One region of the Microbacterium sp. CGR2 genome, then DNA from elsewhere that is predicted to be linked to it. Evidence: predicted binding sites of a transcription regulator. Region 1 holds the regulator's gene; each other region holds the start of a gene.
The links. Region 1 encodes LexA, which represses DNA repair genes until DNA is damaged. Its sites were predicted from a motif close to TCGAACANNTGTTCGA; they were not measured.

Region 1 (9,760 bases):
TTCGGTGTGCGGGAAGTCACCTCGCGCAGCAGCTCGAGGTTCGGCCCGCGCAGCGTGCCGTCCTTCGTGACATCGGTGACGACGTAGCGGCTGCAGCCGGCATCCTCGAGACGGTCGAGCACCTCCCAGAGGTCTCCGCCTTCCTTGGTCCAGCCGCGTGCCGCCAGGGTGGTGCCGCGCACGTCCAGTCCCACGGCGATCGCCTCGCCGTAGCGGCTGATGACGTCGGCCGCCCACTCCGGATTCTCCAGGGCGGCGGTGCCGAGGTTGATGCGGCTGGCGCCGCTCTCCAGCGCCGCCTCGAGCGTCGCATCGTCACGGATGCCGCCCGAGAGCTCGACGTTCACGTTCTTGTACTGCTTGATGACCTTGCGGAGGATCGAGGTGTTGCTGCCGCGACCGAAAGCAGCATCGAGGTCGACGAGGTGGATCCACTTCGCACCCTGCGACACCCACTCCCCGGCAGCATCCATCGGGTCGCCGTAGCTGGTCTCGGTGCCGGCCTCGCCCTGGGTGAGGCGGACCGCCTTGCCGCCGGCGACATCGACCGCGGGGAGAAGCGTGAGCGAGGGAGACTGCGCGAAGTCGTTCATGAGTTCCTAAGGTGAGGATACAGATCCGTGGTGCGAGCAGGCGTCGCGGACGCACGAGAACCGAGGGTATCGCGGAGGCAGTCGCCCTCCAAATGCAGGAGATAGGGTGAGTCATGATGTCCGGACCGCATGAAGAAGCCAAGGCCCCAGCGGCGTCGCCCGACAACGGCGGCGAGCCGCAGCTCGTCGATTCCGTCCCGCTCTTCCCGATGGGCGCCCCTCCCGCTCCCCCACTGCCCGCTGCCGACTCGTCGATGCCGGGCCAGCCGCCGTATCGTCGCACTCGTGCCGCCGCACGACAGGAGCGTCGTCCAGACCCCGTCGAGACGCCCGCGCCCGATGCGCCGAGTCCCGGTGATGCGGGCCCTGAGGATCCGATCACTTCTCCGGTCGCCGTGCGGTCCGTCGCCGCTCCCGCTCCGACACCTCCGGTCACCGCCCCGCCGGTCACCGCCCCGCCCGTCACCGCACCGCCCGTAACCGCCCCGCCCGTCACCGCACCGCCGACCGCCGAGGCTCCCGCCACCGCACCCCCGGTCACCGCACCCCCGGTCACCGCACCCCCGGTCAGTGCGCCTCCGGTCAGTGCGCCGTCAGCCGACGACGCTCCCGCCGCCGACGAGGCTCCTGCCAGCTTCGCACCGTCGATGCCGGTGTACGCTCCCATCGAGCCGGCGTCGCGACGGGAACAACGCGTGCTGCGCGATCGGCACTCGTTCCTGCAGACCGAGCGCCCCGAAGAGCCGGCGCGCGAGGGCGCGCGAGGCCTCTTGAACCGGCTCGGTTTCCACTTTGCCCCGTCGCCCCAGGAGCAGCCTGTCCGGGATGACGAACTCGCGGTGAGTCAGCACTGGCCCGGCCCGCGCACCATCGCCGTGGTCAACGGAAAGGGTGGCGCGGGAAAGACCCCGACGACGATCCTGCTCTCGGCAGTGTTCGCCCGGTACGGCGGCGCAGGCGTCCTGGCGTGGGACAACAACCAGACCCGCGGAACCCTGGGATGGCGGACCGACGCCGGATCCCATGACCGCACTCTGCTGGAGATGCTGCCTGAAGTCGGGCGACTGCTCGGCACGGGTGCGCAGTCCGCAGACCTCGCCCACTTCATGCACCACCAGCCGCGAGAGAAGTACGACGTGCTGCGGTCGAAGCCCATCAGGCTCGCCCATGAGAACCGCCTCAGCCCGGAGGACGTCGACGCCATCCACGCGGTGGCGGCGAAGTTCTACCGGCTCATCATCATCGACTCAGGCAACGATGAATCCGATCCGATGTGGCTGCAGATGATCGATCGTGCCGATCAGCTGGTCGTCGCGACGACGACACGCGACGATCACGCCGAGGCCGGCGCGCTGCTCATCGAGGCACTCGAGGACCGCGATGAGCGTTCGGCTCGACTTGCTCAGCAGTCCGTCGTCGTGGTCTCGCAGGCTGACCCGAAGGCGTCGGCGGCCGACGTGGAGCACGTCGTCGGCGGGTACAAGTCCCTGGCCCGCGACGTCGTCACGATCCCCTTCGATCAGGAGATGGTGGACGGCCACCTGCGGTACGGCGCTCTCGCCAAGCGCACTCAGCGCGCATGGCTTTCGGCCGCGGCATCCGTCGCACGCGGATTCTGACGCCGAGCAGCCGATCGTCTGAGTGGGACTCAGAGGCTCCCGATCCAGTTGCGAAGCAGCTGGATGCCTGCCTCGCCGGACTTCTCGGGGTGGAACTGCGTCGCCGACAGCGGCCCGTTCTCGACCGCTGCGAGGAACGGTTCTCCGTACGTCGTCCAAGTGAGCACGGGCTGCGGGAACGGCGGAATGACGTCGAGCTCCCAGGACTGCGCCCCGTAGGAGTGCACGAAGTAGAAGCGCTCCTGCTCGATGCCGCGGAAGAGGACACTGTCGGCGCCGGAGTCGACCGTGTTCCATCCCATGTGCGGCAGCACGGGCGCGTTGAGTTCGGTGACCGTTCCCGGCCATTCTCCGAGGCCCTCGGTGTCGTGCCCGCGTTCGACACCTCGCTCGAACAGCACCTGCATGCCGACGCAGATCCCGAGGACGGGGCGTCCGCCGGCAAGTCGCCGGTCGATGATCTCGTCTCCGCCGTGTGCGTGCAGAGCATCGCGAACCGCCTGGAACGCGCCCACGCCGGGAACGAGAAGCCCGTCGGCTTCGAGTGCCTCCGTACGGTCGCGCGTCAGCACAGCATCCGCGCCGGCGGCGACGAGCGCCTTCACCGCTGAGTGGACGTTGCCGGACTCGTAGTCGAAGACGGCGACCCGGGGAGCCCGACTCACAGTGCACCCTTCGTGGACGGAATTCCCTCGACGAGCGGGTCGAGGGCCTTCGCCTGCCGGAACGCCCGCGCGAAGGCCTTGAACTCCGCCTCAGCGATGTGGTGCGGGTCGCGCCCACCTAGCACACGCACGTGCACGGTCAAAGCGGCGTTGAACGTGATCGCCTCGAAGGCGTGCCGAACCAAGGACCCGGTGAAGTGCCCGCCGATGAGGTGGTGCTCGAACCCTGCGGGCTCCCCCTCGTGCACGAGATACGGGCGACCGGAGATGTCGACGACCGCCTGCGCGAGTGCCTCATCGAGAGGTACGAGCGCGTCGCCGTAGCGGGAGATACCGGACTTGTCACCCAGCGCCTCGAGGATCGCCTGGCCGAGCACGATCGAGACGTCCTCCACGGTGTGGTGAGCGTCGATGTGAGTGTCGCCCGAAGCACGCACCGTGAGGTCGGTCAGAGAGTGCTTCGCGAAGGCGGTGAGCATGTGGTCGAAGAACGGCACCGATGTGTCGATGCGCGAAGCGCCGGTTCCGTCGAGGTTCAGGTCGAGTTCGACCGTGGACTCCGACGTGCTGCGCACGCGGCTCGCGGTACGCGGGTTTTCTGCGGAGGTGCTCATGAAGCCGATCCTATCGAGGCGAGTGCGTCAAGGAACGCGGTGCTCTCCGCCTCCGTGCCCGCCGTGACCCGGAGGTGCCCTGGGATGCCGACATCGCGAATCAGGATGCCGCGTTCGTAGAGGCGCTGCCACGTTGCGCGCGGGTCGTTCACGCCTCCGAACAGCACGAAATTCGACCAGGACTCGTGGGGCGTGTACCCCAGGGCCTCGAGCGTCGCTGTGATCCGGTCGCGCTGCTCGACGATCTCGTCGACCATGCCGAGCATCACGTCGGCATTGCGCAGCGCCGCGACGGCGGCTGCCTGGGTCAGCGCACTGAGGTGGTAGGGCAGCCGCACCAGGCGCAGCGCATCGATGAAAGCGGGATCCGCCGCCAGATATCCGACGCGCGCACCCGCGAACGCGAACGCCTTGCTCATCGTGCGCGACACCGCGAGCCGGGGGCGCCCGTCGAGCAGGGTCAGCGCGCTTGCCGCTTCGCGCGGCGCGAACTCCTGATACGCCTCATCGACGACCACGACTCCCCGGGAAGCCTCGTACACCGCTTCCACGACGTCGAGGCCGAAGGGTGTGCCCGTGGGATTGTTCGGCGAGCAGAGCAGAATCACGTCGGGGTCGGTGTCACGGACCTGCGCCGCAGCGTCTTCCGGCGAGATCGTGTAATCGGGCTCGCGGGTCCCGGGCACCCATCGCGCCCCGGTGCCCTGAGCGATCAGCGGGTACATCGAATACGTCGGTGCGAATCCGAAAGCCGTGCGCCCAGGGCCGCCGAAAGCCTGAAGGATGTGCTGGAGCACCTCGTTGGATCCGTTGCCTGCCCAGATCTGTTCCGCGGTGAGGCCATGACCGAGATAGTCGGCGAATCCCTCACGCAGTGTGGTGAACTCCCGATCCGGGTATCGGTTCACGTCTCGTAGAGCGACGGCGATGTCATCGAGAATGTCGCTCGCCACGGCATCCGGAACCGGGTGCGTGTTCTCGTTGACGTTCAGCGCGATCGGCAGCGGCGCTTGTGGAGCACCATAGGGCGTCAAGCCCCGCAAATCGTCGCGCAACGGGAGGGCATCGAGTGAAGAGGTCACCCTTCCCATGTTAAGGGCGCGCCGGGGGTGGATCGCCGACCGGAGTCAGCTCGAGTATTGCGCGGGGATCGCCAGTTCCTGACCGATCTGGAGCTGGCCGGTCGGGAGCAGATTGAGGCGAGTGATCTCGCCGATGACATCGCGCGGGTCGGCGGCCGGGGCGATCGAGCTGGCGATCGACCACAGCGTGTCACCGGGCATCACCGTCACCGTCACGAAGTCGGCGCTGCTACCGCTGACAGCCGAGGCGTCGCCGCCCGAGGCGATGGCGCTGCCACCGCTGATCGCGGCGAAGGCGATACCCACAGCCAGCGGCACCGCAGCGAGTGCGAGCAGGACACCGCGACCGCGTGCCGTCAATCGAATCCGCGTGGCCGAGGGCGCGTGGACGACTGCTGCGTTGCTGAAGGTGATGCTGCTCATGTCGGGCTCCTTGCCTTTCCTCCGGCCCTCAGGTCGGCGGTGAAGTTGGCGTAGCGTTCGCATTCGCGACTCGGCCGGGAGCCGGGAATGCGAAGCTACGTACCGAAGATATCTTCGAGTTCGAACATCTGTCAACTGTTCTTCGAAATCGAGGCCGGGAATCTGCCGACACGCTCGAACAGATCTTCCAGATCGGCGCGATTCTCGGATACGGTTTCGATAACAACACCCCACCACGGGCCTCCGACATTCGAAGAGGAACGTCGGACTTCGCACTGAAGGAGCACCATGAGCGAGAACTCAGCCCCGGAGCAGGAGGCCCCTCGGACGCGTCGGCGGAAGAGCCTCAGCCCGAAGCAGATGGCCATCCTCGAGGTCATCCAGACCTCCATCGCGCATCACGGCTACCCGCCGAGCATGCGCGAGATCGGTGACGCGGTCGGGCTCAAGTCCCTTTCCAGCGTGACCCACCAGCTCGGTCAACTCGAACTCAGCGGTTACCTCCGCCGCGATCCCGGCAAGACCCGCGCGATGGAGGTGCTCATCGACCTGCCCGGCACCAGCGCGGAGAACCCCGCAGATGTGGCCACCCCAGTGGGCGACGCGGCTCTCGTCCCACTCGTCGGCCGGATAGCCGCAGGCGTGCCCATCACGGCCGACCAGCACGTCGAAGAGATCTTCCCGCTCCCGCGGCAACTGGTGGGCAAGGGCGACCTGTTCATGCTCAAAGTTTCCGGCGAGTCGATGATCGACGCCGCGATCTGCGATGGCGACTGGGTGGTCATCCGCTCGCAGAACACTGCGGAGAACGGCGAGATCGTTGCCGCGATGCTCGACGGCGATGCGACCGTCAAGACGTTCCGACGCCGCGACGGCCACACCTGGCTGCTCCCCCGGAACTCCGCGTTCGAGCCGATCCTCGGCGACGAGGCGATCGTCCTCGGCAAGGTGGTCGCGGTGCTCCGCGCCGTCTGATCCCCACACGCACACGATGGGCTGGCGGGCGCGAACTTCTGCGGCCATCGCCGACGTCTACGGCCTCAGGTCGCGATGCCGGCCGCCGTCGGTGCCGCCGAGGCCGCAGAAGTCGCGCTCACACGGTCATACGCTCACAGAGACGTCTGCGCGGACGCGGCGGGTGGCCTCCACGATGTTGCGCAGGGACGCAGTGGTCTCGTCGTAGCCGCGGGTCTTCAGGCCGCAGTCCGGGTTCACCCAGAGCTGGCGCGTCGGAATCTCCTCGACCGCGCGACGCAGCAGCGACTCGACCTCGTCGACCGTCGGCACCCGGGGCGAGTGGATGTCGTAGACCCCGGGGCCGATCCCGTGATCGAACCCCGATTCGGCGATGTCCGCGACGACCTCCATGCGACTGCGCGCCGCCTCGATCGACGTCACGTCGGCATCCAGCGCCCGGATGGCGTCGATGACGACACCGAACTCGGAATAACAGAGGTGCGTGTGCACCTGAGTACCGGCCGCCGCGCCACCCGTGGCCAGGCGGAAGGAGCCGACAGACCAGTCGAGGTACGCGGCCTGATCGGCCTTCTTCAGGGGCAGCAGCTCGCGCAGCGCGGGCTCGTCGACCTGGATGACCTCGATGCCTGCCGCCTCGAGGTCGCCGATCTCCTCGCGAAGCGCGAGAGCGACCTGGTTCGCGGTCTCCCCCAGCGGCTGGTCGTCGCGCACGAACGACCAGGCGAGGATCGTCACCGGCCCCGTGAGCATCCCCTTCATGTGCTTCGTGGTCAACGACTGGGCGTAGCTGGACCAGGCCACCGTGATCGGCGCGGGCCGGGAGACATCCCCCCACAGGATCGACGGCCGTGTCGCCCTGGACCCGTAGGACTGGACCCAGCCGTTCTCCGTCACGGCGAAACCGTCGAGGTTCTCCGCGAAGTACTGAACCATGTCGTTGCGCTCCGGCTCGCCGTGCACGAGCACGTCCAGACCGAGCTCTTCCTGAAGCGACACGACGCTCGCGACCTCGCGGCGGAGGAACTCCTCGTAGTCCTCTTGAGGCACCTCACCTCGGATGAACTGTGCGCGTGCGCGACGGATGTCGCCGGTCTGCGGGAACGATCCGATCGTGGTCAGCGGCAGTGCGGGAAGCCCGAGCGCTTCCTGGGCGGACTCTCGCTCCTCGTAGGAGACCCTCGAGAAGTCCGCGTCCTCGAGCGTGCGGCGTCGCACTTCGCCGTCGCGGACTCCGCGCGCGGTCAGTCGATCCTCCAGCGCAGCCGAGGCGGAGTCGAGTTCGGCAGCGATGGCATCGCGACCTTCCCCGAGGCCTCGCGCCAGAACGCCCACCTGCTCGACCTTCTGATCCGCGAACGCGAGCCAGGAAGCCAGACGAGTGTCGAGAAGGGTCTCGTCGGTGACGTCGTGCGGCACATGCAGCAAAGACGTCGAGGTTGCGGCGGAGACGGGGGTACCGAGTCCGCGCAGAACCTCGAGCTTGTCGAAGGCCGCGGCCAGGTCACCGCGCCAGATGTTGTGCCCGTCGATCACACCACCGACGAGCGTCTTCCCTTCCAAGCCCGGCACCGGCGCGGGAACGCCACCGCGCACCAGGTCGACCGCGATCGCCTCGATCGGGGCGGCGGCGAGCACCGTGAACACGTCGCCGAGGTCTGCGTACGGCGCAGCCACGAGAATCGACGGCCGCTCCGCTGCCGCGCCCAGCACAGCGAGAGCGGATGCCGCGGCATCCGCCAGCTGCGACGTCGACGCCGGCAGCGACTCGCTGACGAGCGCCGGCTCATCCAGCTGAACCCATTCGGCTCCGGCTGCTTTGAGCTTGGCGAGCAGCTCGACATAGACGGGCAGCACGTCGGCAAGTCGTGACAGCGGATCGAAGCCTTCGGGCGTATCGTCCGAAGCTTTCGCCAGAGCCAGCAGTGTGACCGGCCCGACGATCACGGGGCGGGTGACGAGTCCGGCGGCCGCCGCCTCGGCGACCTCTCGCACCAGACGCTCGCTGGACAGGGAGAACACCGTCTCCGGGCCGATCTCCGGGACCAGGTAGTGGTAGTTGGAGTCGAACCACTTCGTCATCTCCAGCGGCGCGCGGTCACCTTCGCCGCGGGCGATGGTGAAGTAGGCGGGCAGACCGATCGTGCCGTCGGCCGACCGCAGGTTCTCGAAGCGTGCAGGGATCGCACCGACGGTGGTCGCAGCGTCGAGCACCTGGTCGTAGTAGGAGAACGACTCCGGGATCGCCGAGTCGGTGCGTCCGAGACCGAGCGCCGTGAGCCGCTCGCGGGTGGTCGCACGCAGTTCGGATGCGGTCCGTTCCAGCTCCGCCTCGTCGATGCGGCCGGCCCAGAACGCCTCCACCGCCTTCTTGAGCTCACGGCGGCGGCCGATGCGGGGGTAGCCGAGGATGGTGCCCTCGGGGAATGCAGTCATGATCTTTCCTTTCGGCGGGGTCTTGTCGACGTGGTCGGTTCGGGTTCAGTGGCGCAGGGCGGGAAGGATGCCGGCGTCGGAGAGCACGGTGAGAACGGTATCGTGCTGATTGAAGGCGTAAAGGTGCACACCGGGTGCGCCGCCGGCGACCACATCTCGAGTGAGGCGCGCCGCCCACTCGATTCCGATCGCCCGACGGCCCTCGGTCGTGGGCTCGACATCGAGGGCGATGGCGAGCTCGCTCGGAAGGTCTTCGCCGGTCAGTTCGAGCACGCGGGCGAGGCGGGCCGGCGACGTGATCGGCATGATGCCCGGAAGGATGGGGATCGTGACTCCGGCGTTGCGCGCACGCTCGACGAAGGCGAGATAGTCGTCCGGGTGGAAGAACAGCTGCGTGATCGCGAAGGTGGCTCCCGCGGCCTGCTTCGCCAGCAGCGCCTCGAACTCCTGCGCGCGATGCGTCGCTCGTGGGTGCCCCTTCGGGAAAGCGGCGACGGCGATGTTGACCTTGCGCCGCGGCGCCACCCTGGCAGCACCGGGGAACCCGGGCACCGGAGACTCCTCGTACGGAGCCCGCTCGGCCTGCGCGCGGTCGATCAGCTGCACGAGCTGGGCCGCGCTCTCCAGATCGCCGAGGAACCCCTCGGTCTGTCCGAGCGGCGGATCTCCGCGAAGCGCGAGGAAGCTCAGGATGCCGGCGTCGAGGAACTCCCGGATGAGCGCCGCCGCACCGGCATACGTGTTGCCCACGCAGGTCAGGTGGGCGAGCGGCTCGACGTCGGTGTGTTCGCGGATGAAGCGGAGCACGTCGAGCGAGCGCCCTCCGGTCGACCCGCCGGCGCCATAGGTCACGGAGAGGAACTCGGGTCCTGCGGCGGCGAGACGACGGACGGTCTCGTGCAGGGCCTCCTCGTTCGAGGCCGATCGCGGCGGATAGAGCTCGAAGGAGAACGGCACGCGGGCGGTGCCTGAGGTCTCGATCTCGGAAGACATCTCTCTCCTGGGGACAGGGCGGGCCGGGGGCCGCGCACGACACACTGGGGCATCGTTCGCGGGCGGGTGCCGGGCTCGGCTGTCGCTCCACGTCCGGGGCTAACCGGGCGTTTCCAGAAACTTAGAACACGGCGGAGGGCGGCCGCACGAGTGTGACGCCGTGTGTCGCACGGCGCATAGGCTCGAGGCATGTCGTCGCCGTTCGGATCCTGGCCCTCCCCCTTCTCCGCCGCCTCGGTCGCGGCATCCACCCCGCGCATCGACGGCGCACGGTTCGTCGGTGCGGAGATCTGGTGGGGCGAATCGGTGCCGGCTGAGGGCGGGCGCGTCACCGTCCGCAGCTCGAGCGGAGCCGAGATC
Region 2 (9,760 bases), on a different contig from region 1:
GGGCATCGCCGGGTGGTGGTGCTGGCCGGGAGTCCGGAGGCGTCGTATCCGGAGCATCTGCGCGCGCAGGCGATGCGGGAGACGCTGATCGCCGCGGGCGCGTCGGTGACGATGATCTCGGCCGGGGCACGGCCGGATGAAGGGGTGTCCGAGGCGATGGGGGCCGTGGTGTCGGGAGACACTGCGATCATGTGCGCCTCGGACTATCGGCAGCTCGCGGTGATGCGGGCTGCTCTGGCCGGAGGGCTCGACGTGCCCGGTGACGTGAGTGTCACCGGGTGCGACGGCATCCTGCCTGGAGCCGATCTGCTGGGCCTGACGACCGTGCGGATTCCGGTGGAGTCGGTGGCGGCGGCGGCCGTGGAGACCATGCAGGACCTGTTGCGTGCGGGTGTTGGTGCTGGTGCTGGTGCTGGTGCGACCGTGCGGAGGTCGTTCGCCGGTTCGCTGGTCGTCGGTTCGACGGCGGCCGCTGTCTGAAATGTTGATTGTTCGACCGTTCGCTGACCAGGAAGTGACATGATCCTCACCGAACATCCCCGTCCGTCGCATACTTTCGTGCACATCTCGGATACGCATCTGCCTGGCGAACGCTCGCCGCTGTACGGAAGCAGCGCGGATGCGGATTCGAATCTGGAGTTGATGCTGTCGAAGCTGGTGGCTTCGGGGTTGAAGCCGGATGCTCTGTTGCTGACGGGTGATCTGGCGGATCGGGGCGATGTGTCGGCGTATCGGCGGCTGCGCCCGCTGGTGGAGGATGCCGCGGCAGCGCTGGGGTGCGAAGTCGTGTGGGCGGCCGGGAACCATGACGACCGGGCGGCGATGCGGGCGGAGTTGTTGGCGGGCGCGGGGATTGCGGGGATTGCCGGGGACGCCGGTAGACCTACGGTTTCCGGTGCCGGTGGTTCTGCGAGCGGTCTTGTGGGTGAGGAGCCGATCACCGAGGTCCGGTGGTTCGGCGATCTGCGCGTGATCGTGGTGGATTCGACGGTGCCGGGGGCGCATTGGGGTGAGGTCGACGATGCGCAGTTGGCGTGGTTGTCGGCGGAGCTCGAGGCGCCGGCGTCGGCGGGGACCTTGCTGCTCATGCATCATCCGCCGTTGCCGACGGTATTGGACACCGCGGTGATGGTGGAGTTGCGGGGTCAGGCTCGGTTGCGTGAGGTGTTGGCGGGTTCGGAGGTGCGGGGGATTCTGTCTGGGCATGTCCACCACCCGTCGTTCGGCCTGTTCGCGGGGGTGCCGGTGGTGGCGGCGTCGTCGAGTGCGTATGGCCAGGATCTGACACAGCCGCCTGGTGCGACCCGTGGTCAGGATGCTGCGCAGGGCTACAACCTGGTTCATGTGTATGCGGACACGATCGTGCATTCGGCTGTGTCATTGCAGTGGGGCGGGGATGTCGGCGAGGCGGTCCCTGCGGATGAGGCCGGTCGGCGGATCGCGGGGCGTGGGATCGGTTGGCGGGCGGCCGGTCGTTGACTCCCGGTGGTTGACTCCCGGCCGTTGGGCGAGCGCCAGCGAGACGAAGCGCCCGCCCCACGCCGCCCCGGCTCATGCGGCGATGTCGAATCGTGCGCGGCCGCCGAGGCGGGGTGTGCGGTCGGGGTCGACGTAGCGGGGTGGGAGGAACCAGACGTGTGCGCTGATTCCGGTGCCGTCGATGTGGATGTCCCAGCCGTTGTCGTGGATGCGGTGGTGGCAGGTCTCGCAGAGGAGGACCCCGTTGGTGAGATCGGTGGGCCCGTGGTCTCGTTTCCACCATCGGATGTGGTGTGCTTTGGTCATTTCGGGTGGGAGTCCGCACATCGCGCATCCGCCGTCGCGTTCCACGAGTGCGAGTCGTTGCGCCCGTGTGAAGAGGCGTTTCTCTCTGCCCCAGTCGAGGATCTCGCTGTCCCCGCCGAGGACGCAGGGGATCACTCCTCCGGCGGCCGCCATCTGTCTGGCGGTTTTCGCGCTGACCGGCTGATCGAGACCGTCGATCGTCGCTGATCCGGTGCCGTTCTGCAGGTCGTCGAGGTTCATGCGGACGATGACCGTGGCCCCGGCGAGCGGAACCTTCTGGCCGCAGCTGAGCACGTGGCCGCAGAATACGGCGAGAGCATCGGCCTGGATCATCTGGACGCTGCGGCGGTCGGCATCCGGTGCATCGGCATCCGGTGCTTCTTGGCGCGCCGCGAAGGCGGCGGTGACGTACCCGCGGATCGCGGCCACCACCGGGGCTGCGGTCTCGGCGTCGAGGATGGCGTTCAGGTGCACCATTCCGCCGCGTTCGGAGATCGTCAGTGATCGCTTCGAGCGCTTGTCGTCTTCTTTGGGCTCGATACCGTCGGGGTCGAGCCAGGCTTCTGCCCGCACGACCAGGCGTCGTACGTCGTCGAGGGAGAGTCCGACGGCGGCCTCGGCGAGCAACTGTTCGGCCTGCGCGATGCGCTCGGCCCCGGCGGCGATGCGGCAACGCTCCAGCAGCGCGAGGATCAGGGCCACGGCCTGCACACCGAGGGCGCCGGAGGCGAGTGCCTCTCGCAGCGCCGGATACTTGGCCGGCAGCTGGGCGCCCAAAAGGTCTGTGCGCGGCGCGGTCGCCTCTCCGACTTTCACCAGGCGGCTGGCGTCGCCGGTGGACACCCCGGTCGTCGCGGCGATCAGCTTGGCTGCGGTGCGGAACCCCTGCTGCTTGGCCAGACCCTCAGCACCCAACTCGGGGCGGGACTCATGAGCGATTCCCGCAGCGACGTCGGCGTGCACGGCATCCACTCGCCTTTGCACCACGCCGATGGCGTCGTTCACGGCGATCAGCTGCTCGCGTGACAGGCCGGACGCGGCGTCAGCGTCTGCCCAGACCGCATCGAGGCGAGCCATCGCCTCGTGCAATCCGATCAGTTCTGCCATGCCTCAATACTACCTCGGATCGTTGCGAGTTTCGAACGTTTGTTCGAATTACGCCGGTACTTCGGCATATCGGTGGAAGTGATCCAGATGCCCGCTCGACGATGGGATTCGTGCGCGTGCGGTCGCCAATCCACGAAGATCGACTCATGACTTCTCCGGTGTATCTGAGCTGGTTCGCAATGCCCAATCCGGTGCGGATCTCGGGCCGCAGTTCGAGCATCACGAACTCGTTCGTGAACGGAGTCATCCCGGTCGTGATGCCTTCCGAGGCCGAGGTCCGCGACGCGCTGGATGTCCTGGGAATGCTCGACCACATCGCCTGCGCGTACTGCGGCGGCGAAAGCACGGAGTGGGATCATCTGCGACCCCTCGTGGACCAGCAGCGACCGACCGGCTATATCTCTGAGATTCACAACCTCGTCCCTGCCTGCGGGAAGTGCAACCAGAGCAAGGGGAACAAGAATTGGCTCGTGTGGATGCGCAGCACCGCGAGGCTCTCACCCACAGCCCGGGGCATCCGAGATATCGAGGAGCGGATCGCGCGGCTTCAGGAGTATGAACGCCGCGGAGTCCCGACGAAAGTCGACTTCCTCGCCGCAGTCGGGCCCGAGTTGTGGGATCGGCACTGGGCGCACCACAAGCGCCTGCTGGAATTGATGCGCGTCGCCGACCAAGACGCGCAGGAGATCAGGACGCGCGTGCGACAAGCGCATGACGCCGCTCGGAGCGCGGCCCGCGACGCCGCCCGAGCCGCAGCTCACGCCGCCGCTCCCGCGGCAGCTGTGGCGACCTCCGGGCCGGATAGCGCACCACGACTGCCACGGGAGTGACGACACCTCACGGAATCACGATCACCTTGCCGGCGATCGGTCTGGAGGTGGCCTCGGCATGCAGCGCCGGCAGCTCGGTGAGCGGGATGCGGCGGGTGACTTCCAGTCGCAGATCGCCACTGTCGACCAGGGCCACGAGCTCCCGGAGCTGTTCGGCGTCGCTGCGGACGAACACGACCACCGACCGCACGTTCCGTTCGGCGTCGTCAGGTGCCGGCATCCAGGCGGTGGTGCTCACCACGACTCCACCCGAGCGGACGAGGCTCACCAGGGCGGTGAACTCGTCCGGGTCGATGGGGGCGAGGTTGAGGAGGAGGTCGACCTGCTCAGTGACCGCCTCGCGCACATCGGTTTCGGTGTGGTCGATGATCTCGTCCGCACCGGCTGCGCGCACAGCATCCGCACTTCTCGGGCTTGCCGTGGCGATGACGTACGCGCCGGCCCTCTTGGCCAGGGCGATGGCGTACTTGCCGACGACGCCGCCCGCGCCGACGATCAGGACTCGCTGGCCCGCTTCGAGACCCCCTTCATCGAAGAGCGCCTGGCGCGCAGTGAGGGCGACGGACGGCAACGCCGCAGCATCCGCGAGGGGAACGCTGCTCGGCGCCGCAACCAGAGCGGATGCCGGGGCGACGACATACTCGGCGGCACCTCCGTCTTCCACCATCGGCAGGAAGCCGATGACCGCGTCTCCGACAGCGAACTCCTTCACGCCGTCGCCGATCGCGTCGACGGTTCCGGAGACGTCGTAACCCGGAACGTGGGGGAGCACCACGGGGATGGGGAGGAAGCCGGCGCGCATGCCGTTGTCGGCGGCGCTGTAGGCGGATGCTGCGACACGCAGCCGCACCTGACCCGCGGCGGGCGTGGGCTGCTCGATGTCTTCGTACTGGAGAACTTCGGGGCCGCCCACTTCGTGGAACCGTACTGCCTTCATAATGTTGTCCTTTCGTTGTGCTTCGAATTCGAAGCAATAAGTCGACAGTAGCACTGCTTCGAATTCGAAGCAAGCCGTATACTTAGGGCATGAGCACGAATCCTCCTCAGCTCTCCTCGACGGAGCTCGCCGCCTACTTCGCCTTCACCGAAGTCAGCAGCCTCCTGCGGCACGCGGTCGAGAAGCAGCTGAAAGATGTCGGGAAGCTCAGCTACGTACAGTTCCAGTTGCTCGCGCGGTTGGGCGACGCTCCGGGCGGCAGCCAGCGGATGACCGACCTCGCCGACGGGGTCGTCTACAGCAGGAGTGGCCTGACGTATCAGGCGCAGTCGCTCGAGGAACGCGGGCTCGTCACGCGGGCGCCGTCACCCGAGGACGAGCGCAGCACGATCGTCGCCATCACCGCAGAGGGGCGGGAGGTGCTGGCGAGAGTGTTCCCCGGGCACATCGAGGCAGTGAAGAGTCTGCTGTTCGAATCACTGACGGATGCCGATGTCGACACGCTCGCGCGAGTGATGACGCAGGTCAGTGGGCACCTGCGCGCGAATCCCCCGCGGTCGGCCGGCCGGCGCAAGCCGACCCCCGGTCGTTGAGCGAGCTCGGCCCCCGCCGGTCGCTGAGCGAGCGGAGCGAGACGAAACGCCTCACCCCCACAGCGTCCAGCCATTGATCGAGTCCAACCACCCCGGTCGTTGAGCGAGCCTGCGAGACGAAACGCCTCCTTCGCGTGCCCACGCCGGTGACAGCGCGATCGTGCTCTGCTACCTTCCCGAGAAACCGCACTGCGCATCCAAGGGAGAGCGACAGATGAGACCGCTGCGATATGCCATCAACGTCACGCTTGACGGATGCTGCCATCACGAGGCGGGGCTCCCACCCGACGAGGAGTTCATGCACTTCTGGACGTCCGAGATGAAACGAGCGGATGCCGAGATCTACGGCCGCGTGACCTACGAGATGATGGAGTCGGCGTGGCGGCGTCCGGCCGACGGCGTGTGGCCCGACTGGATGGATGAGTCGGAGGTCCTGTTCGCCGAAGCCATCGACCGGACGAAGAAGTACGTCGTCTCGAGCACCCTGACTGCGGTCGACTGGAACTCCGAACTGCTCGACGGCGACCTCCGAGAGGCGGTCGAGCGCCTCAAGCAGGAGCCGGGAGACAGCTTTCTGTCGGTGGGCGGCGTGACGCTGCCGACGGCATTGGCCGAGTGGGGACTCATCGACGAGTACGTGTTCGCCGTGCATCCGGTCGTCGCCGGGCACGGGCCGACGCTGCTCGCCGGGCTGAGCGAGCGGGTGCAGCTCGAGCTCGTGGGGCGCGAGGAGTTCGGGTCGGGAGTCGTCGTGCAGCGGTATCGTCCGCGAGTCTGACGGCAGCTGGCGGAGGGACGCGGAAGGGGCCGGACCTCCGAGGCCCGACCCCATCCTTGCCGGATGTCCGTCAGCGAACGACCTCGTACAACCGCTGGGCGACGTCGGCGATGTCGATCGGGTTGGCCTCCAGCACCTGCGCGTACTTGTCGCGCGGCACGGCGGCGAAGCCCGAGAAGGCTCCGGCGATCGATCCAGCCATGCACGCGACCGTGTCGGTGTCGTCGCCCGCGTTGGCAGCCGCCTGCACGGTGCGCCACGGGTCGCCGGCAGCGGCGACGAAGAATCCGAGAGCCGCGGGAACAGCCTCGGCTGCCGGGAGCCCGGTGCCGATCTCGGCGGCGATGCGCGCGACGAGCCGGTCCTGGTCGCGCTCGACGATCGCGATCTCGGCGGCGCGCTTGGCACGCTCGTACACGCTCGGCGCGGGGACCTCGCGCCCGAGTTCGCGTCCGAGCCGCTCTCCCTCGAGCGCCGACCAGAGGAAGGCATCGACCACGTCGGTGACGCTCGCGTCATCGACGAGCGCAGCGGCCACGGCGCCGGCGATGGCGGCGGCCCCGGCGACTCCGACCGAGGTGAAGTGGCTGGGGCGTGCCGTGATCAGCGCCGCTTGAACAGCGGCACCCACGTCTCCCGGGTGGGCGAGTCCGGCGGCACCGGCGCGCATCGCGGCACCGTTGCTCGCACCGGTGGTGGCCTCGTCACCCGCGGCGCCGATCGTCTCGGGGTCTGCGCCCTCACGAAGCGCAGCGACCGCGCGACGGGTCGTGGGTCCGGCGAAGTGCGGGAAGTAGTCGGTGTTCGTCGACCACTCGAGGATCATGTCGGCGACGTCGCGCGCGGTGATCGCCGTGCGAGTGCGGATGAACACCTCGGCGAGCATGAGCAGCTGACTGCTGTCATCCGTGATCTGCGCCGCGTGACGACCCTTCGAGTAGGGAGAATCCGCGAGGGGCTTCTGGAATTCCGTCACAGGACCGTCGAAGAGCGCGCGAATCTGGGGAATGCTGCGCGTCTCGGTCGGAGCACCGAGTGCGTCGCCGATCACCGCGGTCGCGAGTGATCCGAGGATCTTGTCTTCGAGGCGGGTGAAGCGCGTCGGGTCGGTCTGCGGGGTCGCGACAGTCAGTTCAGTCATGGATGTCTCCTGTTTGTTGTGAGGCAGGTGTGCGGTGAGTCACGGTGTGCGGCCACCCGGGGACGCCACCGGAGCGGGACCCGAGGTGCCGGATCGTCTGGGCAGCGTGCGCGGCCGCTGCGGCGAGAGCCTGGTCGACGCCACGGTCGGCGAGCAGCGAAGCGACGACCGTGCCGGCGAATGCATCGCCCGCGCCCGTCGTGTCGACCACACGCGGCACCATCACGCTGGCCTGCGACCAGACCGAGATGGCGCCGTCGCCGTCTGTAGCTCCGAAAAGCGAGCCGCCCGCACCGCGAGTGAGCACGACGGCGCGGTGCGCGGTGCCGTCCAGAAGAGCGGCGAGCGCCGTCTCGTCATCGGCAGTGCCGGTGAGGTTCTGCGCCGCGCCGGTGTTGATGATCGCCAGGTCTGCGAGGGCGATGAGCTCCCTCGCCCGTTCGGGGTCTTCGACGACGTAGCTGCCCTCGACGTCGACGCTGGTTCTCGCTCCGGCCGATCGCGCGCGCCGGATCAGGTCGTCCGACCCCGGAACGTCGGCGAGCACATGCAGCCAGCGGGTCGCCGAGAGCACGTCGCGGCCCACGCGGGAGGCATCGGGAAGAGAGGCCGGCGTGCGTCCGCCGAGGAGGCTCTTCTCGCCGTCGGCGGCGACCGCGACGGCGCACCACCAGGTGAGCTCGTCGGGCATCACCTCGACATGATCGGTCGCGATGCCCGCACTGGCGAGCGCACGGATGCATCCGACGCCGAACGGGTCGTCACCGACGCGCGAGAACAGGGAGACCCGCAGCGCCGACTCCGCCAGGCCGGCTGCGACGGCGAAGTTCGCACCCATGCCTCCGGGGTGGATGCCGAGACTCTGCCCGATCGACTTCGCGTCTCGGCCGGGCAGGTCGGCGACGTCGACCATGAGGTCGATGCCGGTGTCGCCGACGACGAGCAAGTCGATCGCCCGCTCGCCTCGTGCCGGAATCGAGGGGATGAGGGTGCTGAGGGTGCTGAGCTCGCTCATGTGCGCTGCCTCCGTACTCGCAGGGTGTCGATCAGGACGCTGATGATGAGCACGGCTCCGAGAAGACCGATCTGCCAGGTGTTGCTCACACCGGCCAGTTGCAGACCGGAGTTGAGGATCACCACGAGCACGAGGCCCAGCAACGTGCCGGATACGCGGCCGATGCCACCGGTGATGACGATGCCGCCGAGGACCGCGATGGTGATCGACTGCAACTCCATGCCCGCACCGGCAGCGGCCTTGGCGTTCAGCAGCCATGACGCGTTGACGACGGCCGCGACACCGGCGAGCGCTCCCGAGGTGATGTAGAGACCGGCGCGGGTAGCGCGCACGTTCACGCCCGTGAGAAGCGCTGCCTGGGCGTTGTTGCCCGTCTCGTAGATGCGGCGGCCCGCAGGAGTGCGCGACAGGATGATGGCGGCGATCACGTAGGCGGGTAGCAGGACGAGCACGACCTGCGTGGGGAACCCGGCGATCTTGCTCTGACCGAGGAAGGCGAAGCCGGAACGGTCGAAGCCATTGATGTCGATGCCGTTCGTGAGCACCAGCGCCGCGGAGGCGAACAGGTACAGGGTGGCGATCGTGGCGATGAGCGGAGGAATGCGCAGCAGGGTGATCAGAGCCGCGTTGATGCCGCCCAGGAGCGCTCCCGCCGCGATGGCACCGAGGGCCGCGACCCAGGGGTCAAGGCCGACGTTGACCGCGAGCAGTCCGAACACCACGCCGGAAAGGCTCATGGTCGAGCCGACCGAGAGGTCGATGCCACCGCCGCCGCCGAGGATCACGATGCTCTGCCCGAGGGCGAGCAGTCCCAGCACCGCGCCGTACTGCGTCATGGAGAGCAGGTTGTCGGGGCGAAGGAAGTACGGCGACAGCAGGCTCATCGCGACGAGTGCGACGAGGATGAGTAGTGCGAGGGAGACCCGGCGGTCACTCCAGGGGATGGACCTCATCACGCGATTCATGCGAGACCTCTCAGGAGTGGGCGGTTGGCCTTGCGCGCCGCGAGGACGTCGATGGCCACGGCGAGGATGATCGTGGTACCGACCATGAGTCCGTTCCAGAGCGGCGGGACGCCGGCGAGGACGATCCCGTTCTGCAGCACCACGATGAAGACGAGGCCCCCGAGAGTGCGAAGGACGGAGCCCTCGCCACCCAGGATCGATGTACCGCCGACGACGACCGCGGCGATCGCGAGGAGCGTCAGTTCGTTTCCGCTCGACGCCTGCACGACACCCACTCGGCCGACGTAGATCAGACCGGCGAGCCCGACCAGTACACCGATCGTCAGATAGCTCAGGAAGGTGAGGCGCTTGACGCGGATGCCCGACAGCCGCGCGGCCTCGGGGTTGGATCCGGTGGCATACAGCTCGCGGCCCGAGGGGCGCCGATGCATGAACCAGGCGAGCAGCGCGTAGACGGCGATCACGAGGGCGACGACCATCGGCACGCCCAGCACGCGTTCGCCGGAGAAGATCGGGGCGATGGGGCTGGAGAACAGGTCGTTGCTGTTCCAGAGTGCGAACAGGGCGGTCTGGAAGATCGCCGCGGTTCCGAGTGTCGCGATGATGGGC
Region 3 (9,760 bases), on a different contig from region 1:
CCCGCTGGCTCGACGACTGAGGAGTCTGATGACCGACCGCAATGACGACCTGTTCTCGGCTGCCAGGGCAGTCATCCCCGGTGGGGTGAACTCGCCCGTGCGCGCCTACGGCTCCGTCGGCGGCACACCGCGGTTCCTCGCCTCGGCGAAGGGAGCGACGGTCACGGATGCTTCCGGCCGGCGGTACGTCGACCTGGTGGCCTCATGGGGGCCGGCTCTCCTCGGGCACGCGCATCCCGAGGTCGTGGCGGCCGTGCAGGAGGCCGCAGCGCGAGGACTGTCGTTCGGCGCTCCGACCGAGGGTGAGGTCGAACTGGCGACCCTGATCGCGGATCGTGTCCGATTCGGCGACGTTCGCCCCGTGGAGCGGGTGCGTCTGGTTTCGACGGGCACCGAGGCGACGATGACCGCGATCCGCCTGGCGCGCGGGGCGACCGGTCGCGATCTGCTGGTGAAGTTCGCGGGGCACTACCACGGTCATTCGGACGGGCTTCTGGCTCAGGCGGGTTCCGGCGTGGCGACGCTGGCACTTCCCGGGTCCGCGGGGGTCCCGGGGCCGATCGCCGCACAGACGCTGGTCATCGGCTACAACGACCCGGATGCTCTCGCCGCGGTCTTCGCCGAGCACGGGCACCGCATCGCGGCGGTCATCGTCGAAGCGGCGGCTGCCAACATGGGCGTCGTCGCGCCGTTGCCGGGGTTCAACCGCCTCATCGCAGACACCGCGCACGCCCACGGTGCCCTGATGATCCTCGATGAGGTCCTGACGGGGTTCCGCGTGCATGCTGCCGGGTTCTGGGGGCTGCAGGCTGCTGCGGGGGAGGAGTACGTGCCCGACATCATCGCTTTCGGCAAGGTCGTCGGCGGCGGGATGCCCTTGGCCGCGCTCGGCGGTCGGGCGGAGATCATGGATCTTCTCGCGCCGCTCGGGCCGGTGTATCAGGCGGGGACGCTCTCGGGGAACCCGCTGTCGGTCGCTGCGGGGCTCGCGACGCTGCGCGGGGCGACGCCGGAGGTGTACGCGACCGTGGATGCGGCATCCTCGCGGCTGGCCACGGCGCTCGATCGGGCTCTCGCGGACGCGGGAGTGACCCACGCGGTGGCGAAGGCCGGCAGTCTGTTCAACGCGTCTTTCCGTGCTTCTGCTCCCCGCGACTACGACGAAGCGCAGGCGCAGGAGTCGTTCCGCTACGCGCCGTTCTTCCACTCGATGCGGGAGCAGGGTGTGGCGCTGCCGCCGAGTGTCTTCGAGGCGTGGTTCCTCACGGCTGCGCACGGCGACGAGGAGCTTCAGATCATCGAAGCGGCCCTGCCAGCCGCGGCTGCGGCCGCGGCGGCTGCCGTCGCCGTTGCTCCGGCGTGAGACCGGTGCGGCTGCGGCGGCTATTCAGACGAACATGACTCTGCGCGGCGCTGCATCGGTGTAGCTGCGCCCGATCGGGCTGATCCACTCGATGTCCCCGCCGGGGAGTTGTCGGGCGGTCCATCGATATCGCTCGTGGATATCGGGATGCTTCAACGTGTGGTGCCCGATGCAGAAGTGACTGAGATTGTCTGTCGAAGTTCTGCCGCCCTTGGCATGGTCGTGATTGTGATCGATCTCGCAGCGATGGACGGGCATACGGCACCCGGGGAACCGGCAGTGCTGATCTCGGGCACGCAAGTGCCGCCGCATCGCCTCGGTGGGGGAGTAGGTGTCGGTGGCGGTCACCATGCCGGAGTGATCGAGGAACAGGCGCGACCATCCGCGGCACCGACCTGCGAGATCTCGGGCGATGTCGGGGTGCAGAGGGCCGACGCCATCGAGCTCTGCGGGGCGATCATCGGCACCGATCAGGGAAGAAGCGGCGATGGTGACCTGCACCCGCGCCTGCACCCCGTCGAGCCCGGTGCCGTTCGCCTCGGACGGATCGGTCGTGAGGAGGAGGTCGCTCAGCAGATCGGCGCGAACCTGGTCGACGGTGCGCTCGTCGGACGGCAGGTGCTCAAGGTCGGGAGAACACGGATCGAGGGTGAAGGTACCGTCTTCTCCGAAGATCACGTGGTCATCGAACCGGTGCTCGTTGAGGGCGGGATCGTCGCGGCGCGGGTCGTCGGGCGCCAGATCGTGCAGATAGATCGGGTCTGGTCCAGCATCGAGGGCGTCGGAAGTGAGAGCAGGCGTGTGATCGTCGCGGGTGGCGATCAGCTTCTCAGCGAGCCGGGTGAGACGGTCGAGGATGGCGGCGGCGAGGTGCTCGGGGAGCACGATCTGCAGCATGGCCAGGCCGTCATCGAGCGAACGCATCGTGACCGAACGCTCGCCGCGGGCTCGGCGATGGCGATCGTTCAGCGTCTCGCCGGCGAGGGACGCAGCGATCTGACGCACCATCGCTCGTGTGCGACCCGGAGTTTCGCGCTCGGCCACCACGAGAGCCGCCGTGTCGTAGAGACTCAGGGCTTCGGGAACGGCCCGCCCCTCACGAACCGCCTGCCGGACGATCATCGCTGCCCGAACGATCTCTCGCACGTGCGCGGCGGTGATGTCGCCGCGACCAAAGGACTCGCGGATGGCCGGGTGCGCATCGTCGAGGAAGTAGGCGTCGGAAAACGCGTACTCGACGCTGCCCTTGGCGACACGGCCGGCGGCCGAGTACTCGGCGATCATCGACCGATGAATCGCCTCCCGGTGATGCGGGTGCTCCCGAACGTCGGCGTCGAGATCGCGCACGCGGTCAGCGAGAAGCGTCGACGCTTCGGCCTCCATGATGGCGATCTGACGCCGCTTCTCGACCCACGCATCGAGCAGCTCGCGACGCTGCTCGATGGTGTCGTCGGAGTGGGTGGCCATGCCTCTAGTATAGAACATATGTTCGAATACCGAAAGAGGCGATTTGTGCAACACGGGGCGCGCCACAACGGATCGTTGCTTTCCTGTGAGCAACTTCCAGACAACGGGAAGGCCCGCGCTGGCAGACTGGGGGCATGGTGACGTTGCTGTTGGATCAGACGCAACTGGAGATCGTGCTCTCCCCGATCGAGCGTGCCGCCACCTTCCATCGGCAGAATGTTCGCGTCGCGCGCGAGACCATCGCCAAGGTGCAGCTCATCGAAGATGCCTGGACGTGGCTGCGCGGGGTGCCGAACCCGGGTACGCACATCCCCGGCGTCCTCGCCGCGGGGAGCTGGAAGGCGGCGGGGAGTCTCGACTTCGTGCTCATCCGCCGTCGCCGCCCCAGCGTGGTGATCGACCTCGAGGGCGACGAGCACTATGGTCGGCTGATCCTGACCACGCGGCACGGTCTCGCCCTCACCCATGCCCTTCGACTCGACGTCTCCGACGAACCGACCACTGTCGAAGAGATCGTCGCGACCGCCCCGGTCCCTGTGTCGAAAGGAAGCCGTCGCCCGGTCATCCGCCCACGGCCGGCCTGACTGCGGCATCCTGACTGCGGCATCCTGACAACGGCATCCTGACAACGGAACGCCCTCCGCCACCTTCGGGTGGGGAGGGCGTTGTCGTCAGCGCAGAACGCGCTCACTGCGGGTGATGGTCACCGTCGTGCTCGTCGTGCTCGTTGTGCTCGTTGTGCTCATGGTGCTCGTTGTGAGGGTCGTGCTCGTCGTGCGGTTCGTGATCCTCTGAAGTCTCGACCGCCTCGGCGCTCGAGACCGTGTCGATCACGCCCGTCGATGCGACGCTCCACTGACGGCCGTCGTCGGTGGTTGCACCCTCGTGCGACGCGCCGCCGTCCACCGACGACTCTGCGCCGCCGAGCGGATAGTCCTTCGGCTCGTCGTCGTAATACGCGCGAGCGGCGGCGGCGAGCATCGAGGTCACGGCGGCGGAGCGAGGGTCGTCCTCGCCCTCCTGCGTGGGGCTGTCTCCGATCGAGTCCGCACGCTCTGCTGCCCCCGGTGCGTCGCTGTCGGCGTCGCCTGCATCCCCGGCTTCGCTCTCGGCTTCGCCCCCGGCTTCGCTCTCGGCTTCGCCGGGAGCATCCGTCTCGTCGAGCTCGGCGAAGAACTCCACCCCCACGGACTCGATCTCGCCCGTCGTCAGGCTGCCGTCGTCTGTCGGGTTGCTGTCGTCGTCGGCCTCGCCGGACTCATCATCTTCGCCGGCCTCGCCGGCTTCAGGTGCCTCGTCGACCGCCACAGTCTCGTCGGTAGTGCCGGCCTCATCGACCGCGAGGGCTGCGTCGACCGCACCGGTCTCGTCGACTGCACCGGTCTCGTCGACCCGCGCGGTCTCGTCGGTCGCGTCACCGACGCCGACGCCCTCATCGACCGGTACCGGCTCTTCCGCTGTCGCCGACTCCGCGGGTGCTTCAGACTCCTCGAAGACCGCTGCGAGGCTGTGGTGCGCCTGCTCGGGCGCCGGTGTCTCGGCGGTGTCGGAGGCCGCACCGAAGAGGATCTCGTCGAACGACCTCGCTGTCGTGGATCCGGCGTCCTGCTCGACGGTCGCCTCCGTCGCGGACGCCCTCTCGGTGATCTCCTCGACCAGGCTGACCTGGACCGAAGCGTGATCAGCGAGCGGCGTCTTCTCAGAACTCGGTGCCCCGCCGTCCGTGTCGCTGCTGACGTCGTGCGACGCGGCTGTCGCATCCGGCAGCTTCGACGCGTCGGAAGCCTCATCCGAGTCCGCCGTACCCTCGTTGTCCGCGCCGATCGCGACAGTGGCCACCGAGCCAGAGCTCTCCGGGGCCATCAGCTGTGATGCGGCGGATTCGACGCGCGGCCTGAGCTTGCCGCCGCGCACCAGGTCCATGAAGACGTCCTCGAGGGTGGGCCCTCGCTGCACGAGTGTGCTGAGGGCGATGCCGGCTGCAGCGGCGACGGCGCCGACCGTTCCGGCGTCGCCACCTCGCACGGTGAGCCCGGAGCGCAGCACCTCGACGTCGAATCCGGCTGCCGACAGGGCGGAGGTGAGCGCGCCCCGGTCGCTGGCGTCGACCACGACGGATCCTGCGTTCGGGTCGGCGAGTTTCTCGATGCCGCTCGCCAGGACGAGGTGCCCCTTGGACAGGACGAGCACGTTGTCGGCGACCTGCTCGACCTCGCTGAGAAGGTGGGAGGAGACGAGGACGGTCCGGCCTTCGTCGGCCAGGCGCCGCATCAGCAGTCGCATCCACCGGATGCCCTCAGGGTCGAGCCCGTTGGCGGGCTCGTCGAACACGAGCGCCCCGGGATCACCGAGAAGGGCGTGCGCGACGCTCAACCGCTGGCGCATGCCGAGCGAGTACCCGCCGATGCGCGTATCGCCCTCTCCTTCGAGGCCGACCAGCGAGAGCACCTCGTCGACACGCGAGAGCGGGATGCCGTTGGCTTTCGCCGCGATCGTGAGCTGGCGGTTGGCGGTGCGCCGCGGCCGGTAGGCCGTCTCCTCCAGCACTGCACCGATCGTGCGCAGCGGCTGACGGAGCTCCGCATATGCAATGCCACCGATCGTGGCCGTTCCGGACGTCGCGCGAATCTGGCCGAGCAGAATCCGGAGCGATGTGGTCTTGCCCGCCCCGTTCGGGCCGAGGAAGGCGGTGACAGCACCGGGCTCGACGCGTGCGGAGAAGTCCGAGACAGCGGTCACCTCATTGAAGCGCTTCGTCACATTCGTGAACTCGAGCACCTGTCCGTCGGGCATCCGCGACCTCTCGTTGCAATGAACAGTTCCCCCTATCCTGCCGGAAAAGCGCTCGGATCGCGTATTTCGTGCGGATGCCGGGCCGTCGGGGCGACGGAGTAGCCTGGCATCCGTGACCGATTCGACCTCCGCGCCCCGTGTCCTCGTCCGCACGGAAGGGGCCCTCGGGAGGCTCACCCTCAACCGTGCCGAGGCGATCAACGCGTTGGATCTCGGCATGATCGAACTCCTCACTCAGGCGCTCACCGCGTGGGTCGACGACACAGACGTGCAGATCGTCCTGATCGACGGGGCGGGGGAGCGTGGGATGTGCGCCGGCGGCGACGTGCGGGCGCTGCATGGGCAGATCGTCGCGGGGCAGGCGGAGCGGACCGCGGAGTTCTTCCGGGCGGAATACGCATTGAACGCGCTGATCGCCGAGTATCCGAAGCCGGTGGTGGCGCTGGCGGACGGCATCACCATGGGTGGCGGGATCGGCCTGGCCGGTCACGCCGCCATCCGCATCGTCACCGAGCGCTCGAAGCTCGCCATGCCGGAGACCCGCATCGGTTTCACGCCCGACGTCGGTGGGACCTGGCTGCTGGGCCGGGCCCCCGGTCGGTTCGGCGAGTACTTCGGACTGACGGGCGCGAGCATGAGCGGGGCGGATGCGGTGCACCTGGGTTTCGCCGATCACTTCGTGCCGTCCGAACGGCTCGACGCTCTTCGTGAGGCATTCGCCTACCGTGCCGATCCGACCGGGCCCAGCGAGATCGTGCTGCTCTTCGACGAGACGCCGGATCCGAGCCGGCTTCCCGCATCGCAGGGATGGATCGACGAGGCGTTCTCGGCACCCGACGTCGTCGGGATCGTCGAGCGGCTGCGCGCATCGCAGGCTCCGGATGCTGCGGCCGCCGCCGACGTCCTGGAGGGGCTCGCTCCCACCGCCCTCGTGGTCACGCTCGATGCCGTGCGCGAGGCCCGCGAGGCCGCCGGGTTGCGGGAAGCGCTGGAGGGTGAATACCGACGCGTGCTCTGGTTCGTCAACGAGCATCCGGACCTGGTCGAGGGCATCCGCGCGCAGCTGGTCGACAAGGACCGCACTCCGCGCTGGGATCCGCCGACTCTCGCCGAGCTGCCGGCGGATGCCGGTGCGGCCGCGCGGGACTATGTGCCGGAGCATCCGCTCTTCTGAGTCCGGGCGTCGCCCGCGGACAACTGTCAGACCGCTCGGTACACGTGTCGGGAGTGTTGACGGATGTCGGATGAAACATCCCGAATCGGCCCGCGGAGTGTGAAAATCCCCGCCAACTGTGTGGGCTCGACTTCTTCGTCCCGGTCTAGAAACCGCTGGCCGCAGGCGAAATGGTTCGCTGTCAGCGAAGGTACGCCTCAAGAGGGATACGAATGTCCGCGCTTCGTGGCACCCTTTGGTGTGGCCGATTGTCGGTCGGCATCCGTCTGCCGAGAAATCCGCCGTTCCACCCTTCCTAGAAAGTGCGCCTGTGCTGGGAAAAATCCTCCTCCGTTACCTGTCTCGCTATAGGTGGCTCCTGCTCGGTGTGCTGGTCTTCCAGCTCGCCAGTGCGGCGGCGACCCTGTACCTCCCCCGCCTGAACGCCGACATCATCGACAAGGGTGTCGCCATGGGCGACACCGGCTACATCTGGAACACAGGTCTGTTCATGCTCGCCGTGTCGCTGGGGCAGATCGTCGCCTCCGTGACCGCGACCTACTTCGCCGCCAGGGCTGCGATGGGCGCCGGGCGCGACATCCGCGCCGACGTGTTCGGCAAGGTCAGCGGCTTCTCCGAGCGCGAAGTCTCGCAGTTCGGCGCCGGCTCACTCATCACGCGCAACACGAACGACGTCCAGCAGGTGCAGATGCTCGCGATGATGGGCGCGACCATGCTCGTCACTGCGCCCCTCCTCGCGATCGGCGGCATCATCTTCGCCGTCCAGACGAATGTCGGCCTCAGCTGGCTGATCGCCGTCTCCGTGCCGCTGCTGCTGATCCTCGCCGCGCTCGTCATCGGTCGCATGGTTCCGCTGTTCCGCACCTACCAGGGCAAGCTCGACAACGTGAACCGCATCATGCGCGAACAGCTCACGGGCGTCCGCGTCGTCCGCGCGTTCGTCCGGGAGCGCATCGAAGAGGAACGCTTCCGAGGGGCCAACACCGACATCATGGTGGTGGGTCGCAAGGTGGGCTCCCTGTTCGTGCTGCTGTTCCCGCTGTTCATGCTGATCCTCAACGTCACGGTCGTCTCGGTCATCTGGTTCGGCGGCATCGAGGTCAACAACGGCACTGTCCAGGTCGGCACCCTCTTCGCCTTCATGCAGTACATCGGCCAGATCATGGGCGGCGTCATCATGGCGAGTTTCATGGCGATGATGATTCCGCGCGCCGCGGTCTCGGCCGAGCGCATCGGCGAGGTGCTCGACTCGGAGTCCACGATGGTCCGCCCGGAGAACGGCGTCACCGTTTTCCCGACACCGGGCTCTGTCGCGCTCGATGACGTCGAGTTCACCTACCCCGGAGCCGACGCCCCCGTGCTCAAGGGCATCAGCTTCGCCGCTCAGCCGGGCGAGACGGTCGCGATCGTCGGTTCCACCGGTTCAGGCAAGACCACGCTCGTCTCCCTCATCCCGCGCCTGTTCGACGTCTCCGGCGGTTCCGTGCACGTCGGCGGCACCGACGTGCGCGATGCCGACGTCGAGGCGCTCTGGGACAGCATCGGTCTGGTCCCGCAGCGCCCGTTCCTCTTCACCGGGACGGTGGCTTCGAACCTGCGCTATGGGCGAGAAGAAGCAACGGACGAAGAGCTCTGGCACGCGCTCGAGATCGCGCAAGGCCGCGACTTCGTCGAGGAGATGCCCGACGGACTCGAGTCGCGCATCGCGCAGGGCGGCACGAATGTCTCCGGCGGGCAACGCCAGCGACTCGCGATCGCGCGTGCGATCGTGCACCAGCCGCAGATCCTCGTGTTCGACGACTCGTTCTCGGCCCTCGACCTGACCACGGATGCCCGATTGCGCCAAGCACTGTGGCGCGAGTTGCCGCACGTCACGAAGATCGTGGTGGCTCAGCGCGTCTCCTCCATCACGGATGCCGACCGCATCATCGTCCTCGACGGCGGGACCATGGTCGGCGCCGGCACCCATCAGGAGCTGCTGGAGACGAGCGAGACCTACCGAGAGATCGTCGAATCGCAGCTGGGGGCGGACGCATGAGCGAGAACGAGAAGCGCCCCACGAAGGGCGCAGAGGCTCGGTCCAGGAAGAATCGCTCGACGACCGCGGTCGTCGAGCCGGAACTGACCGAAGAAGAGAAGTACGAGTTGGAGCTCGCCGAACAGGCGCGCCAGAACTCCGGCGACTGGGACAGCGTCGCACCCGGCAAGGCCGACAACTTCGGGCCGAGCTTCGCGCGGATGATCGGGCTGCTGAAGCCGTCGGCGGTGTGGTTCATCTTCGTGTCGATCCTCGGCGCCATCGGAGTCGTGCTGACGGTCGCGGCACCGAAAGTCCTGGGCGAGGCCACGAACCTCGTCTACAAGGGATTCATCTCCATCCAGCTCGGTCAGCCCAACGGCGACTTCCCCGGCTTCCCCGCGGGGACTCCGCAGAACGTCGTCGTCGATGCGCTCAACGGCGCGGGGCAGACCGACTTCGCCAACCAGGTCGGAGCACTGGGCGACTTCCGCGTCGGTGACGGCGTCGACTTCGGTGCGCTGCGATGGATCATCGCCGCAGTCCTCGCGATCTACGTCGCGGCGGCTTTCCTCACCTGGATCCAGGGCTACGTCATCAACGTCATCATGGTGCGCACCATGTGGCGCCTGCGTGAGGCGGTCGAGGCGAAGATCAACCGCCTGCCCCTGTCCTACTTCGACAAGGTGCAGCGCGGCGAGCTGATCTCGCGCGTCACGAATGACATCGACAACATCACCCAGACGATGCAGCAATCGCTGTCGGGAGCGCTCACCTCGGTGCTCACGGTCATCGGCGTCCTGTTCATGATGTTCACGATCTCGTGGCAGCTGGCGCTCGTCGCGCTCGTCACGCTCCCGCTGATGGCCGTCATCTTCGGCGTCATCGGACCGCGGTCGCAGAAGGCGTTCGGTTCGCAGTGGCGCAAGGTCGGCCGGCTGAACGC

Region 2: D7252_RS06240 (HNH endonuclease signature motif containing protein) is a predicted target of LexA. The motif match lies at 2,924-2,939, and genes of this name have one in related genera.
Region 3: D7252_RS03330 (HNH endonuclease signature motif containing protein) is a predicted target of LexA. The motif match lies at 2,841-2,856, and genes of this name have one in related genera.

Annotation. Positions count from the first base shown of each region.
Region 1 covers NZ_RBHX01000002.1:27,970-37,729, forward strand. The annotation lists gene priA (bifunctional 1-(5-phosphoribosyl)-5-((5-phosphoribosylamino)methylideneamino)imidazole-4-carboxamide isomerase/phosphoribosylanthranilate isomerase PriA) at 1-593, opposite strand, end outside; gene D7252_RS20540 (AAA family ATPase) at 707-2,212, shown strand; gene hisH (imidazole glycerol phosphate synthase subunit HisH) at 2,242-2,877, opposite strand; gene hisB (imidazoleglycerol-phosphate dehydratase HisB) at 2,874-3,491, opposite strand; gene D7252_RS18580 (histidinol-phosphate transaminase) at 3,488-4,582, opposite strand; gene D7252_RS18585 (LysM peptidoglycan-binding domain-containing protein) at 4,619-4,996, opposite strand; gene lexA (transcriptional repressor LexA) at 5,285-5,971, shown strand; gene metE (5-methyltetrahydropteroyltriglutamate--homocysteine S-methyltransferase) at 6,098-8,407, opposite strand; gene D7252_RS18600 (methylenetetrahydrofolate reductase) at 8,453-9,400, opposite strand; gene D7252_RS18605 (S9 family peptidase) at 9,590-9,760, shown strand, end outside.
Region 2 covers NZ_RBHX01000001.1:1,227,732-1,237,491, reverse strand. The annotation lists gene D7252_RS06250 (LacI family DNA-binding transcriptional regulator) at 1-480, shown strand, start outside; gene D7252_RS06245 (metallophosphoesterase) at 520-1,479, shown strand; gene D7252_RS06240 (HNH endonuclease signature motif containing protein) at 1,552-2,892, opposite strand; gene D7252_RS06235 (HNH endonuclease) at 3,039-3,722, shown strand; gene D7252_RS06230 (NADP-dependent oxidoreductase) at 3,730-4,659, opposite strand; gene D7252_RS06225 (MarR family winged helix-turn-helix transcriptional regulator) at 4,749-5,252, shown strand; gene D7252_RS06220 (dihydrofolate reductase family protein) at 5,467-6,030, shown strand; gene D7252_RS06215 (ADP-ribosylglycohydrolase family protein) at 6,101-7,171, opposite strand; gene D7252_RS06210 (carbohydrate kinase family protein) at 7,164-8,186, opposite strand; gene D7252_RS06205 (ABC transporter permease) at 8,183-9,139, opposite strand; gene D7252_RS06200 (ABC transporter permease) at 9,148-9,760, opposite strand, start outside.
Region 3 covers NZ_RBHX01000001.1:635,543-645,302, reverse strand. The annotation lists gene hemB (porphobilinogen synthase) at 1-20, shown strand, start outside; gene D7252_RS03335 (glutamate-1-semialdehyde 2,1-aminomutase) at 29-1,363, shown strand; gene D7252_RS03330 (HNH endonuclease signature motif containing protein) at 1,388-2,830, opposite strand; gene D7252_RS03325 (hypothetical protein) at 2,965-3,414, shown strand; gene D7252_RS03320 (ATP-binding cassette domain-containing protein) at 3,518-5,623, opposite strand; gene D7252_RS03315 (enoyl-CoA hydratase/isomerase family protein) at 5,736-6,797, shown strand; gene D7252_RS03310 (ABC transporter ATP-binding protein) at 7,108-8,835, shown strand; gene D7252_RS03305 (ABC transporter ATP-binding protein) at 8,832-9,760, shown strand, end outside.